2 regions of the Neptuniibacter marinus genome follow, and region 2 is predicted to be linked to the other one. Evidence: predicted binding sites of a transcription regulator. Region 2 holds the regulator's gene; the other holds the start of a gene.
The links. Region 2 encodes FliA, which starts transcription of late flagellar genes. Its sites were predicted from a motif close to CTAAAGTTNNNNNNNNNNCNGCCGATA; they were not measured.

Region 1 (7,436 bases), 1.1 Mb from region 2:
TCGGCTTAAACTAACACTTGCTCATCCCTCTATAGTCAGCTGCTCTATTTGCTTATATATAATCTATTCTAAGCTTAATCATACTTCTAACTCATAGTGCTAGCGGCAGTGGAGGTGACGTGCTAGATTAACTGAGTACGTAAAGAACGAAGGACGATGCCTAATAGGGTTGTGCCGTTGTGAGTAGTTTAGAGTATAGAATTCCTTTGGCTTAAATTAATTAGGATGTTCTTATGTGGCTACATGCTTCTTGTGTTCTTGACTTCAATATCCCTGTAGCTACGCCATTTTTATTAATGCTTCGCCCTCGTAGTGGGCAGCAGCAGTGGGTAGCCCGTGAGCAGTATGAGTTTTCACCTAGCGTTATGGCGGTCGAGTTCACCGATCCATTTGGTAATTTATGTCAACGGGTGGTGGCACCTGCTGGACCTTTTTCAGTTTACACATCGGTTAATATCGAATGTGCAGATGCCTTTGATGTAGCGCCGGGGGCACCGTTTATTGAAGTGCAAAATTTACCTGAAGATACACTTCCATTTCTGTTACCGAGCCGTTTTTGTGAGTCTGATCGTTTCACTCAATTAGCACAATCACTCGTTGTTGGTGTCGCGCCTGGATATGATCAGTGCACAGCAATTATTGATTATATTCGCCAAACACTGCGCTACTCTCCTGGAAGTGGTCAGCAGATCATTAGTGCCTGTGAAGTTAATGAAAAATCAGAGGCGGTTTGCCGGGATATGGCCCATCTAGGTATAGCCTGTTGTCGTTCTCTGTCGATCCCTGCTCGAATGGTTGTTGGTTATCTTGAAGGGCTTGAACCTATGGATCTTCATGCTTGGTTTGAGGCTTATGTCGGAGGGCGCTGGTATGCATTCGATCCGACTCAGAATAGCCGATATGGTGGACGTGTTGCGATCGCCTACGGTCGAGATGCTGCTGATGTGGCGATATATAGCCAATTTGGTGATCCAGTGGATCTACTGCGTATGGATATCAGAGTCGAACGGATGCCTGCGCTGTTGTAATGATATTCAGTTCGATGTAAATGATTAATCTTGGAACGGTTGAAGTAGGAAAAATTTCGGAGGTGGGCCTTCTACTTAAAGTTGATTGGCTTTACGGTATTTACCTTCGTAATCGAAGATCCGTTCTTGAACGCGCCAGTAGTGTTTTTGCTTACGGGCGATGACGAAGTCTGGGGCCGTAAGAAGTGACTTGATGGCGAGTACTTCGGAAATGTTGTTCAGGGTTTTAGGGGCTTGCGCATTAGCGATGCGTTTGCCAAATAGATTGTTAAATACAGTTGTCTGGCTGTGTTTAGAAAAATCAAAAGATTCGCTCAGTTCTTCGCCATCCTCTCCATAGTAGGTGACTTTTAAGCGATCTTGTACGCTGCTGAGTTCCATGCCTGAACAGCGAATAACCATTGCATCTTTTAGTTTTAAGGCGTTTTTTAACTGGTCATCGGGATCGATAATCGCCATTTTGCATTTATGGCAGTTGCGTGCAGCGATGTCGTTTTCGGCGTTACAGTGAGGGCATTCCTTAAATCTAAAACGGTAATCACACTGTTGTGGTTGCTGTTTTAGCTCTTGCTTATCTGTAGGGTCGAAATCTAGTAAACCTTGACAGCGACGACCGTAATGTTCGATCACGTTCCCTTCATCATCCGTTTTCCCCCAGAATATATTGGCAAAGCCACAGCTAGGGCAAAAGACTTGTACTGGATCAGTATCAGGGTTGGGTTTCTTTTCCCCCACTTCAGGGTGATGCAGGTTAAAGTGGTTGCCGGCATAGTCAATGACCAGGCAGTCAGTTTTCCCCTCTGCAAGGCGAAGACCACGGCCAACAATTTGCTGATACAAACTTACCGATTGGGTTGGGCGTAGGATGGCAATAAAGTCTACGTGGGGCGCATCAAAACCTGTCGTAAGTACAGAGACATTAACCAGAAATTTCAGTTTTTTCTGCTTAAAGCTTTGTATGAGTTGATCGCGCTCTTTGTTGTCAGTCGCACCAGTAATTAAGGCGGTTTGATCTACTGGGAGGTAGCCGCAGATCTCTTGTGCATGTTTTACGGTAGCAGCGAATACCATGACACCTTGACGGGTTTGAGACAATGCTTTGACTTGTTCAATAATCGTTTGTGTTACGCGGGGATGTTTGCCTAGTAATTGGTTTACTTCTGCTTCTGCATATTCGCCAAAACGGTTTTGCTTTAATGCGGAGAAGTCATATTGGGTAATGCTGGCATCAATACATTTAGGCTCAGTTAGATAGCCGTTACGAACCATATAACTTAAGGGAAGTTCGTAAATACAGTATTTAAAGGGTTTTGGATCGCTACTACGAGCAAAACCACGGTGATGGTATTGATAGATCCATCCCATGCCTAGCCGGTAAGGTGTAGCGGTTAGCCCGAGTACTTTTAGCTGTGGGTTGAGTGAACGGAGTTGGCTGATAATCTTGCCGTATTGGCTGTCGTCATCATCATTTAGGCGGTGGCATTCATCAATAATCAGCAGTGAGTATTCTGCTGAGAAACGGTCAAGATTAGCTGATACGGACTGGATACTGGCAAAGGTAACTTGAAAATCATTTTGTTTGCGCTTTAAACCTGCGGAGAATATTCCGCCTTTGAGCCCGTAGCTTTCATACTTAGCGTGGTTTTGCTCAACTAGTTCTTTTACATGGGCTAAGACCAATATTTTTCGTTTTGCGAGTTTGGCCAGCTCTGCTATGACTAAGCTCTTTCCTGCGCCAGTGGGCAGCACAATGACGGCTGCATCCTCCGTTTTACGGAAGTGTTGTAGAGTGGCGTCTACAGCATCTTGTTGATAAGGGCGCAGTGTAAAGGGAGAGCTCATGGATACATGATCAAATGATGATGAATTATAGGGCTGATCATATCAGCCCTTGTCTTTATATGGGAGCGATTGAGCGGCATAAAAAAAACCGGCCATTAAAAGGCCGGTTTTACGTATATTGCAGCGATTAAGAAGGGGGTTAATCGTCTGCATTTTCCTGAGAAAACTGAGCCATAATGCTTTGCAATAAACCAACGTTATTATCTAGTTTACTCTGGGATTCTTCATCCGCATCTTTGTAACGTATATCTTCTTGGATCAAATTTTCTAATAAGCTGGCGCCAAATAAAGAGCTATCTTCTAAGAATCCAAGTGCTGGATTATTCATGAAGTTCTCCATGTTTTGCATCATGCCACCTAAGTGACGCCCGTTATCGCCGAGCGGATTATCATACTGCTGAACTTGCTCATAAGCGGCTACTGCAGAGTAACTCGTTGACTGAGTCATAGTTACATTCAAGTTCATTAATTGGGATTTGTCCATTTCTAATTCGGCCGCTTGATTAAAAGCATCCTGAACATCACCGCTGTAGAAATCTTCTGCAATCAGATTAATGTCTTGAATTAAGGAGGTGAGGGCGTCTAACTCTTCTTCATTAAGATCGCCTTCTACACTAAAGCTAAAGTTACTGCTGGCGTTACGGTCAATACCATAAGAGACGGCACTGGTTTCACCATCAGTATATGCACCAAGGGACGCTGTAATGCTGGCTTCACTATCAAAGTAGATTGAGACCTTGTCGCCTTCTTGGGTCATCACTTCCATAGAGAAGGATTCTGCTTTGGAATAACGCTCAGCGGCAGAGATAGATGTTTGGCTGCTTGTTGCTGCCACGTCTTCAGTGCTTGCTGTTGGTGCAATTGCGGCTAGTGCGTCAAAGGTGAGGTCTTTAGTTTGATCTATAGTGGCGGATGTATCTTCGGTGAGCATATTCAGCTTTTCTAGTATCTCCGTGGCTTCTTTAAAGCCTTTCTCAACACCCGATACAGCTGCTTGGTACATGCGATCGAGATCAGCGTCAGAAGCGCCGCGAGAACGAGCTTGCTCTAACCCTTGGGCAACAAAATCGGAAATCCGAGAAGCTACTTTTTCTGGAGAGTAATCATTTGCATCGAGACCTTTCATCTCAGATAAGCTCATTCCAGGAATATTTTCTGCTAGTTTGGCGACTAACTTATCTGCCGCAGATGCAGAACGACCACTGCTGTCTTTACCATCTGCAAACCCACCGGTTACCAATGTTTCTTGGCGAACCTGAGAATAGGCTGCTTGGCTGCTTAATAAAACTTGCACGGGTAATTCCTCCACAGACAAAAAAGGACCCTTATGATCCCGATTTTGTATTTCCATATTATAGCGATAAATGGGTTATCGACAGATATGCACTTTGCTTTAATGTAAACACTAATGTATGAAATTCTTTCATCAGATAAAAGGGTTCTTATTGGCTTTAGTCAATGGGATGGTTATACCCACTTTCAGCTATTGGCCAGATAATAAAACAGTTTTTACCTTATTCATTTAGTTGTTAGGCCGTATAAAATGATTTGATTACGGACAAGGTAAAGAATTTCTTTCATGTTCTGTTAGGGATTAAGCTTTGACCTGAGTTTAATCGCTATTCAGTAGGGCGCTACTTATATCTATAGCCAGCGCCCGTGCGAAAGGTCTTTCAATTCCTAGTTCGACTACCACATAAGATCATCAGGGATCTTATAATCGGCGTAAGGGTCATCTTCATCCGGTTCTTCTTCAGGTTGAACGCGAATAACGTAATCAGGTATACGTTGTTCAATCTTTTCTGCGAACTTATCGGGGATTAAGTAAAACTTTTCATCGAGTGTAGCAATGGCTACTTGGCCACGTATCAACTGTGTCTGTAAGTCGCTGGTAACGTACATTGTTTTAACTTTTTTATCGTAGACAAAGTTGTATGTGAGCTCAGCATTGTCTGGAATATTGATCTGCTGCTGCATGATCATTTGTCGGCATTGCGCTTCAATCTCTCGGTTCTGGCGCTCCTCATCGCGCTGTAGATTGAGTAGGCGGTCACGCTCTTGTTTCTCTTTACGCTGCTGCTCGAGTGCTTGTTGTTTAATCGCTTGTTCGTCGATGACTGCTTGGCCGGATTTCCGCGCTTTATTAGCCTGTTTTTTCTGTTTCTTCTTGTCTGAATCGGCTTTTTTCGCTTTCTTCTGATCAACGAGGCCGATGTTTAGTAATTGATCTTTCAGTGAACCTGCCATAACAATCTCTTAATACAAAATATAGATGTTGCGAAACTATATCAAAAACTGATCATAGCGCCTGCATTTAATCGTTTTTAATGTTGTAAATTGTATTAAAAAATAGCCCTTTAATGGCTTGCAGCGGCTAACGCTTAAACGTAATCTCCAGCCATACTGTAATTTATAGCTAGGAATAGAATGTCTGAAGATAAAATGCCTGAGCATGATAAGACCCATCCCTTTGAACGCTTAACACCCTCATTTTTGATGGATGCTGTTGAGACGCAAGGGTTTTGGTGTGATGGTCGGACCTTTCCATTAAATAGCTATGAAAATCGTGTTTATCAGGTAGGTATTGAAGATAAAGAGCCGCTGATTGCGAAGTTTTATCGGGCCAACCGTTGGAGCCGAGAGCAGATTTTGGAAGAGCACGAATTTTCGTTTGAATTGGCCGAACATGAACTCCCAATTGTTACCCCTTTAAAAAATGAGGAAGGTAATACACTGTTTGATTATCAAGGGTTTATGTTTTCACTTTTTCCTCGAAAGGGTGGACATGCGCCTGAACTTGATAATATGGATAACCTGTTTGTATTAGGTCGATTGCTGGGCCGAATGCACCGTGTTGGTGAGGTTAAACCTTTTACTCACCGCCCCGAAATTACTACGCAAAATTTTGGTTATGAGAGTGTAGCGTTTGTCTCAGAGCACTTTATTCCCTTGGATCTTAAAGCGGCTTATACATCGGTCTCTGCTGACCTGTTACAAGCGATTGATGAGATCACTCAACAGTGTGGCGAGATAAAGAAGATTCGTGTTCACGGCGACTGTCACTCTGGCAATATGTTGTGGCGAGATGATGCCCCTCATTTTGTTGATTTCGATGACGCGCGTATGGCTCCGGCCATGCAGGATATTTGGATGCTGTTATCAGGGGACCGCCATGAGCAAACGGCACAACTCTCCGAAATCGTTGATGGGTATAATGAATTTAATGATTTTAGAACTACAGAGCTTCGTTTAATTGAGGTCTTACGGAGTTTGAGAATTATGCACTATAGCGCTTGGTTAGCTAAGCGCTGGGAAGATCCCGCATTTCCACATAGCTTTAACTGGTTTAATACTAGCCGCTATTGGGGCGAGCATATTTTAGAGTTAAGAGAGCAGATGGCCATTCTTGATCAAGCGCCTTTAAAAATGATTTAGTGTTGGTTTTTTCTGGATTACAGGCTTAAATTCCTATACCGTTAAGTACTGTTTTTATATACAGTTTATTTCCATGATTTTATATATAGCCGAAAAACCCAGTTTAGGGCGAGCGATCGCTGATGCACTGCCAAAACCCCATAAAAAAGAGGAGGGGTGTATTCGGGCAGCCAATGGCGATACTGTCACTTGGTGTATAGGTCATCTGCTTGAGCAGGTTGAACCTGATGCATATGATGAAAAATATAAACGCTGGTCACTAGAAGATCTACCGATTATCCCTCAACAATGGCGACTGAAGCCCCGTAAATCCGCTGCAAAACAACTGTCTGTTATACGCAAGCTGCTGAAAGAGTTTGATTCTATAGTACATGCCGGTGACCCTGATCGTGAGGGGCAGTTATTAGTGGATGAAGTTATTGATTACTGCAAAGTCAGTAAAACTAAAAAAGAACGTATCCAACGATTATTAATCAATGATTTGAATCTACCCGCAGTGAAAACCGCTTTACATCAAATGCGAAGTAACAAAGAGTTTATTCCTCTATCGGTTTCAGCCTTAGCACGTTCAAGAGCTGATTGGTTGTATGGAATGAATATGTCTAGAGGCTATACACTACTTGGACAAAAAGCGGGTTATAAAGGGGTGTTGTCTGTTGGCCGTGTTCAGTCGCCTCTGGTGGGTTTGGTTGTGCGCCGTGATGAAGAAATAGAAAACTTTATCCCTAAAGATTTTTATACACTGGATGCCATTATCCCTTATCAGCAAAATCCTTTGCTGGAAATTTATGCACGTTGGCAGCCGAGTGAGGCTTGTCAGCCTTGGCAAGATGAAGAAGGAAGAGTTATAAACCGAAAGCTTGTGGAGAATGTTGCTTCACGTATTGTGGGTCAACCGGCGCAGGTTGTTACTTCAGAGCAAAAGCAAAGCAAACAAGCGCCGCCATTACCTTACTCTTTATCGGCACTGCAGATCGATGCATCAAAACGTTTTGGTATGAGTGCTCAACAGGTCTTAGATACTTGTCAGTCGCTGTATGAAAAACACAAGCTAATTACCTACCCTCGCTCTGATAGCCGTTATTTACCTAATGATCATTACAAACAGTCCGGCGCTGTTCTGGATGCCAT
Region 2 (7,436 bases):
CGCTTGATCACGCACGATAATTACTTGCTGTCCATCAACTACGTTTGTTTTTGTTAAATCTAGATTGAATATTTCATTTACATTTACAAGAGGCAGAGCAAAGGCTTGCTCCTCCAAAATAACCATTAAGGTTGGCATAATAGCTAATGTTAAAGGAACCTGAATCGCTATACGTGAACCTTGACCGATCACTGAATCAATACTCAATGTACCATTCAGCTGGGTAATCTTAGTTTTAACTACATCCATGCCGACACCACGGCCAGACACATCAGAAATCTCTTTCTTAGTTGAGAAGCCTGCCGCAAAAATCAAGTTAAAACATTCTTGCTCAGTCAGTCTGCGAGCAGCTTCAGCATCCATCATACCGCGCTCAATAGCGAGCTCTCGTAGCTTTTCTGCATCCATTCCGGCACCATCATCCTGTATTGTTAGCAGAATGTGATCGCCTTCCTGCTCTGCAGACAAAAGTACATGACCTTCACGCTCTTTACCCGCAGCCTCCCTAATATCAGGCGTTTCGATACCATGGTCAACCGCATTACGTACTAAGTGAATAAGCGGATCTGCCAAAGCTTCAACCAAATTTTTATCTAAATCTGTCTCTTCACCCCGTAGTTCAAGGCGAATCTCTTTCTTTAAATTTCGAGATAAATCTCGAATTAAACGCGGAAAACGGCCAAATACTTTTTTCACCGGCTGCATTCGCGTTTTCATCACCGACATTTGTAGATCAGCGGTTACCATATCTAAAGTGCCGAGAGCTTTTGCCATCTCTTCATCTTCGCGGGTAACACCTAAACGGACCAACCGATTCCTAACTAGTACTAGCTCACCCACCATATTCATAATTTTATCAAGTAAGCGCGTATCTACACGTACATTACTTTCTGGCTGTGGCTTGGCTTGTGGATGATCCGCTTTAACAACGGCGGAAACGGCGTTATCTTTCTTCTCAGCCACTGGCGTTGGAGTAGGCGCTACAGCAGCAACAGGGGCGGGTGTTACAACAGCGGCTGGCGCTGGAGCAGGGACGGGTTCATGTACTGTTTCAACAATAGGCGCTTCCACAAAAGCGCCTTTACCTTGTGCTTGTAGCTCATCTAATAAAGCTTCAAATTCATCGTCTGTAATTAGCTCTGGATCGGCAGAATCATCAACAGCTGGCGGCTCTTTAGTAGCTACCGCTGCATCAGGTCCTTTACCTGGACCATGCAATTCATCCAACAAGGCATCAAATTCATCATCGGTAATAAGGCTATCATCTACAGGCGCTTCATTAACTTCCGCAGCGACCTCGGGCAAGTCACCAAGATCATCCAGCAGCATATCAAATTCATCAATTGTAGGATCCTGTGTATTAGGCGCACTAGATGTCTGTGCAGGAACAGGGTCTGGAGTTGGGACAGTTTTAGCGGCAGCAGGTTTAGGAGCTTCACCCTTAGTAAAGGCGACCAACGCTTGGATCAGTTGTGGATTGGCTGGTTCGAGCTCCTCTCCATTGCGCACAGCTTCAAACATAACATTGACACTATCTAAAGCTTGGAGCACTACATCCATGAGTTCCGAGGTAACTTTAATATCGCCATTACGCAGCATATCAAACAGATTTTCAGCATTGTGGCAGCAATCAACCATAGGCTCTAATTGCAAAAAACCAGCACCGCCTTTAACTGTATGAAAACCTCGGAAAATAGCATTGAGCAGATCACTATCGTCAGGACGTTGTTCCAGATCGACTAACTGTTCGGATAATTGCTCAAGGATCTCTCCTGCCTCAACAAGAAAATCTTCAAGAATTTCCTGATCCACTTCCAAACTCATATGGCGCTCCTCTTAAAAACCCAGACTGGATAACAAATCATCAACTTCATCTTGATCACTGACTACATCAGCGCTATCTTTCTTGATTTGTGGTCCTTCAGCCTGAATAGGATTCTTATTATTAGTCTGTTCATTTTCAGACTCTGTGGACATGTCGACGCCCGATATTTTTTCCACCTGTGCCGCCATTCCCATCAATGCAACAAGATGGCTTTCAACATTAGTGACGAGATTGATCACACGTCTAATCAACTGGCCAGTAATATCTTGGTAACTCTGAGAGACAACAATATCCGTTAATTCTTCACGTAATGTGCTGATTGTTTGTTCTGATTCTTCTTTGACTGCACAGGTTCTATCGTAAACGCCATTAAGCGATTTATGCTCTTTTTCCAACTGCCCAACTAATAACAATAAGTCTTTAAACCGCTCGCTTTGCTTATCTAATTTATCAACCAGAACAAGCGCTTTATCAACTCGGTCCATGGTCTCGTGGGCATTTTTTTCAGTCACTTCGATAACATAGTTCAAGTGATCAGCTGCATCAGTATCAGGCTGAGCAGTGCCATCAATTTCTAGGCTACGCCCAAGTTCACTTGAAAACGATTTAATTGCTTCATGAAGTCCACGTGTCAAATGCCCTACTTCACTAAAAAACGTTTGGTGACGAAACTCATGAAGTTCGCGAATAATCTCCATCGCATCAGGTAATTTACCTTCGTTGAGAACAGAAACAAGTTCCTGCGCCTTCAACTGCAATTCCATTTCAAAGTGACTTAAGCCATTGCCTGTTTCTGAAATCATTTAAAACTGACCTTTTATTATTTAACTCAGGCGCTCAAAGATTTTATCAATCTTTGCTTTAAGTACCGCAGCAGTAAACGGTTTAACAACATAACCATTCACCCCAGCCTGAGCGGCAGCAATGATTTGCTCTTTTTTAGCTTCAGCAGTAACCATTAATACTGGCATTGCGGCCAAGTTAGGATCAGAACGAACCTCTTTCAAGAGATCGATCCCTGTCATTCCTGGCATATTCCAGTCAGTCACTAAGAAATCAATACCGCCTTGTTTCAGAATTGGCAAAGCAGTCTGCCCATCATCCGCTTCAAGAACATTTGTCATGCCCAAGTCACGTAGTAAATTTTTTATAATTCGTCTCATTGTGGAGAAATCATCCACTACAAGAATCTTCATGTCTTTATTCAAGACCAGCCTCCAATTAACTCTGCACAACCCAGTGAGTCTACACTAAATTACCGCAATTACGTTGAGCCTTAGCAACTTATTATTGCCATTCACTTAATCGCGATCGCAATCTTAATGCTGCCTGACTATGAATCTGGCTTACCCTAGATTCACTAACCCCTAAAACCTGACCAATCTCTTTTAAATTAAGCTCTTCATCATAATAGAGCGCTAATACTAATTTTTCCCGTTCCGGCAAATTACTTATAGCGCCACTTAGTGCTTTTAAAAACGATTCTCGCTCAAAATGCTGATTTGGCCCGGGATCATCATTAGCAAATGTCTCTCCTGGCCCTTCGTGCTGAGGATTAATCATCTCTTCAAAGCTAAACAAACGACTATCAAGAGTATCTTTTAACAAATTGTGGTATTCATCCACAGAGATCCCCAACTCTTTTGCTACTGAAGCATCACTAGCATCTCGGCCTGTCCGCGATTCTATCTGCTGAATTGCCTCAGTCACTCGCCGACTATTTCGGTGTACTGACCGCGGAGTCCAATCTCCTCGGCGCACCTCATCAATAATAGAGCCACGAATGCGGATCCCTGCATAAGTTTCAAAGCTAGCACCTTTTGCAGCATCGTATCGCTTAGCCGCTTCAAGCAGGCCAATCATACCCGCTTGAATTAAGTCATCGAGCAACACTGTGGCTGGCAATCGAGCCAGTAAGTGATGGGCGATACGTTTAACTAGCGGCGCATACTGCTGAATTAACTCATCACTCGATTGTAATTGCAGCTGGTTGTACATACTGCCTCTTTATCAATCCGATGGGCGAGCTCCTTGTACAAGCCGCTCAACAAAAAACTCTAAATGACCTCGGGGCACAGCTTGAACTGGCCACCCATTTACTTTATTCGCTAATTGACGATATGCCAAGGATACTTTGCTCTTTGGAAAAGCTTTTAAAACAGCGACTTGGCGTTGCACCGCTTTACGAACATTTTCATCATAAGGGATTGAACCCACATATTGAAGCGTGACGTCAAGAAACCGATCAGTAACCGTTAATAACTTACCAAACATATTTCTACCTTCATTGTCCGTTCTTACCATATTGGCAAGGACACGAAAGCGCGTCATTTTATAATCCCGATTTAACAGTTTAATTAAAGCGTAAGCATCTGTAATCGACGTAGGCTCATCACATACAACAACTAGCACTTCCTGAGCAGCTTTCACAAAACTAACCACAGAATCCGAAATACCTGCCGCGGTGTCAATGATTAACGCATCAATATCATCAGAAACCTCATTAAAAGCATGGATTAGCTCCGCATGCTCATGAGGGGAAAGCGCTGTCATCTCCTGCGTACCGGAGCAAGCGGGTACAATTTTTAAATTTTCACAGACATCCAGCATGACCTCTTTTAGCCCACACTCACCACTTAAAACATCTGCAATATTTTTTTTCGGGCGCAAACCAAGCAACACATCAACATTAGCCAAGCCCAAGTCGGCATCCATTAGCACTGTACGATGTCCCATGTCGCTTAACGCCATAGCTAAGTTCACAGAGACATTTGTTTTACCAACCCCGCCTTTCCCACCTGTCACAGCAATTACTTTAACGGGCTTATGTTGATCAATCATTATTTCACCACTAACCCATTTTATACGCTGAGTCTAACGCGACCGCATTTTTTTCAGCTTCAATTGCTCTTTGCGCCGTAATCACAGCCCTACTTACAAGCTCATGTTTTTGAGCAATATCGATATCATCAGGTATTCGCTGCCCATCAGTGACATAAGTCACGGGTAAGCGTTTTTCCACAATTAGCGAGATCGCCTCGCCCAAACTACCTGACTCATCCATTTTGCTTAAGACACAACCATTCAACCCAAGGTTTTTATAAACATTAAAAGCTTGTTCAACGACTCGGCGCTGACTACTACAAGAAACGACTAATAGTTTTTTTAATCGCAAAGTGACACTTTCAAGCATTTCCAGCTGCGCCTCGCTATGCGGCTCTTGCGCATTCAATCCCGCCGTATCAATCAGCACGAGGCGTTTATTCTTAAGAGAGTGTAGAACATCATCTAAGCTATTTGCTGCATCAACGACCCTGACGGGGACATCCAAGATACGCCCAAATGTACGCAACTGTTCATGGGCTGCTATACGGAAGGTATCAGTTGTCACTAAGGCTAAGCTAGAACTGCCATATTTCAATACATAGCGCGCCGCTAGCTTACCTATAGTGGTTGTTTTACCTACACCTGTAGGCCCTACAAATGCAACCATACCACCACGTTCAATAAAATCCTCGCCTAGTACAGGAATAGAATCCGATAAGCGAGACAACGCATTTTTCCATGCTTTATTAGGCGGCAGCCCCACCTCCATTGAACCTAAAAGATGGGCTGATAATTTTTCACTAACACCTAACATTTCCAACTTTCGCTGTAATGGGGGTTTTGAAAAACCAGAATTAACATTTGATCCTGATAAAGCCTGCTGACTTAATAGATTTTTGAGCTGCTCAATTTCATTCTGCATTGATCTAATTAAGCTACCTCCCCTCTCCTCTTCAGGCTGAGGGATTGATAGTTCTTCACGCAGATCAAGACCAAGATCAGCATCATCAAGCACCGAACCTGTCATGAAGTTTCGGTGAGCGGCATCCGCTTTCTTCTTCTGCCTCTCTTTAAGTGAGGCTAAGATTGCGCGCAGCTCATCATCATCATTATCAAGCTGCCGGTTAACTTTGCCAGATGTGTCATAATTTTGACCACTCCCCATCTCAGCTTCAGCGATCTGCATTCGGGCCTTTTGCAATTCACTTGCCAGATCCCCTTTTTGACCATGAGTTAAGACGTCAATTTGGCTTTGCCGTTTTTGCTCTACTTTCTTCTTACGAGAAAACTCGTGTTGTGCCGCCTCATAATCATTTTCATGGGCAGCAACAACCTCAACACCACCCGCAACGCGATGGTTCGATACAATGACGGCATCAGGACCTATTTCATCCCGGACCCTACGCATGGCCTGGCGCATATCTGGTGCGAAGTAACGTTTTACTTTCATATCAATTCCTTATCGGCCAAATAAGGCTCAGCTAAAATATACTTAACCATTAACTTCACCTCCCACCGTTGCAACGATAGTGACCTTTTTATTTTCAGGAATTTCCTGATAGGAGAGCACATGGATCTGATGCTCGCCATAACGAACAAACTTGGACATTAACGGTCGAACAGGCGCTGCGACCAATAGCACTGAAGGACGCCCCATCATCTCTTGCTGTGTAGCTGTTTCAGACAAAGACGTTTGTAATCGCTCCGCCATACCCGGCTCCAAAACTAAACCGTTATCTTGCCCCTGCTGCACAGAATTCAACAATAGTTGCTCCAGCTGTGGAGCCAAAGTAATAACAGGCAGCTCAGGTTCTGAACCATTAATATTCTGAACAATTAAACGAGCTAAGGAGATTCGGACTGCCGCTGTTAATCCGAGGGGATCTTGAGTACGGCTCACGGCATCAGCAAGAGATTCCGCAATCGTTCGAAAATCTTTTAAAGGGACCTGTTCCATTAGCAAGTTCTGCAATACCTTCAGCAACACACTGAAAGAGAGCTTTCCTGGGACCAATTCTTCCACTAACTTAGGTGAGGTTTTGGTCAACATATCCAGCAGCTGTTGCACCTCTTCATGCCCCAACAACTCATGCGCATGCACTTGAAGCAATTGATTTAAATGTGTAGCTACGACCGTGGATGCATCAACTACCGTGTAACCTAGAGATTGCGCCTGCTCTTTTTGTGACTGTTCAATCCAGATCGCGTCGAGACCAAAAGCAGGATCTTTTACTTCAACCCCCTGCAACTTACCAAAGACCTGACCGGGGTTTATCGCAAGTTCTCTATCTGGATAAACTTCAGATTCCCCCACTACAACACCCATTAAGGTAATGCGATACGCACCGGGCAAAAGATCAAGATTATCTCGAATATGGACCGACGGGACTAAAAAACCAAGATCTTGCGATAGCTTTTTACGAACACCCTTGATTCGGCTTAATAACTGACCTCCCTGCATCTTATCGACCATAGGAATTAAACGGTATCCCACCTCAAGGCCGATCATATCCACAGGCATCACATCATCCCAATCAAGGTCTTTCTTCTCTGCCTCATCCTCTTGCGGTAACTCTGCTTGTTCTTTTACCTGCTGCGCTTCCGCTAAAGCTTTCTTTTTCTCTTGCTGTATAACCCACCATGCTCCCCCGCCTGAAGCTGCAGCCAGTGACAAAAACGCCACATGGGGCATACCGGGGATTATCCCCATAATGGTCATAATCCCCGCAGAAACTGCAAGTGCCTTAGGCGAAGCAAACATCTGCGAGATAACCTGTTTACCCAT

Region 1: ACOQOE_RS08450 (DUF5610 domain-containing protein) is a predicted target of FliA. The motif match lies at 4,241-4,267, and genes of this name have one in related genera.

Annotation. Positions count from the first base shown of each region.
Region 1 covers NZ_OZ245004.1:1,822,729-1,830,164, forward strand. The annotation lists gene ACOQOE_RS08440 (transglutaminase domain-containing protein) at 234-1,028, shown strand; gene ACOQOE_RS08445 (DEAD/DEAH box helicase family protein) at 1,104-2,870, opposite strand; gene ACOQOE_RS08450 (DUF5610 domain-containing protein) at 3,010-4,164, opposite strand; gene ACOQOE_RS08455 (DUF2058 domain-containing protein) at 4,560-5,117, opposite strand; gene ACOQOE_RS08460 (serine/threonine protein kinase) at 5,298-6,305, shown strand; gene ACOQOE_RS08465 (DNA topoisomerase III) at 6,379-7,436, shown strand, end outside.
Region 2 covers NZ_OZ245004.1:696,709-704,144, reverse strand. The annotation lists gene ACOQOE_RS03280 (chemotaxis protein CheA) at 1-1,824, opposite strand, end outside; gene ACOQOE_RS03275 (protein phosphatase CheZ) at 1,837-2,628, opposite strand; gene ACOQOE_RS03270 (chemotaxis response regulator CheY) at 2,650-3,021, opposite strand; gene ACOQOE_RS03265 (RNA polymerase sigma factor FliA) at 3,113-3,823, opposite strand; gene ACOQOE_RS03260 (MinD/ParA family protein) at 3,836-4,663, opposite strand; gene flhF (flagellar biosynthesis protein FlhF) at 4,677-6,101, opposite strand; gene flhA (flagellar biosynthesis protein FlhA) at 6,144-7,436, opposite strand, start outside.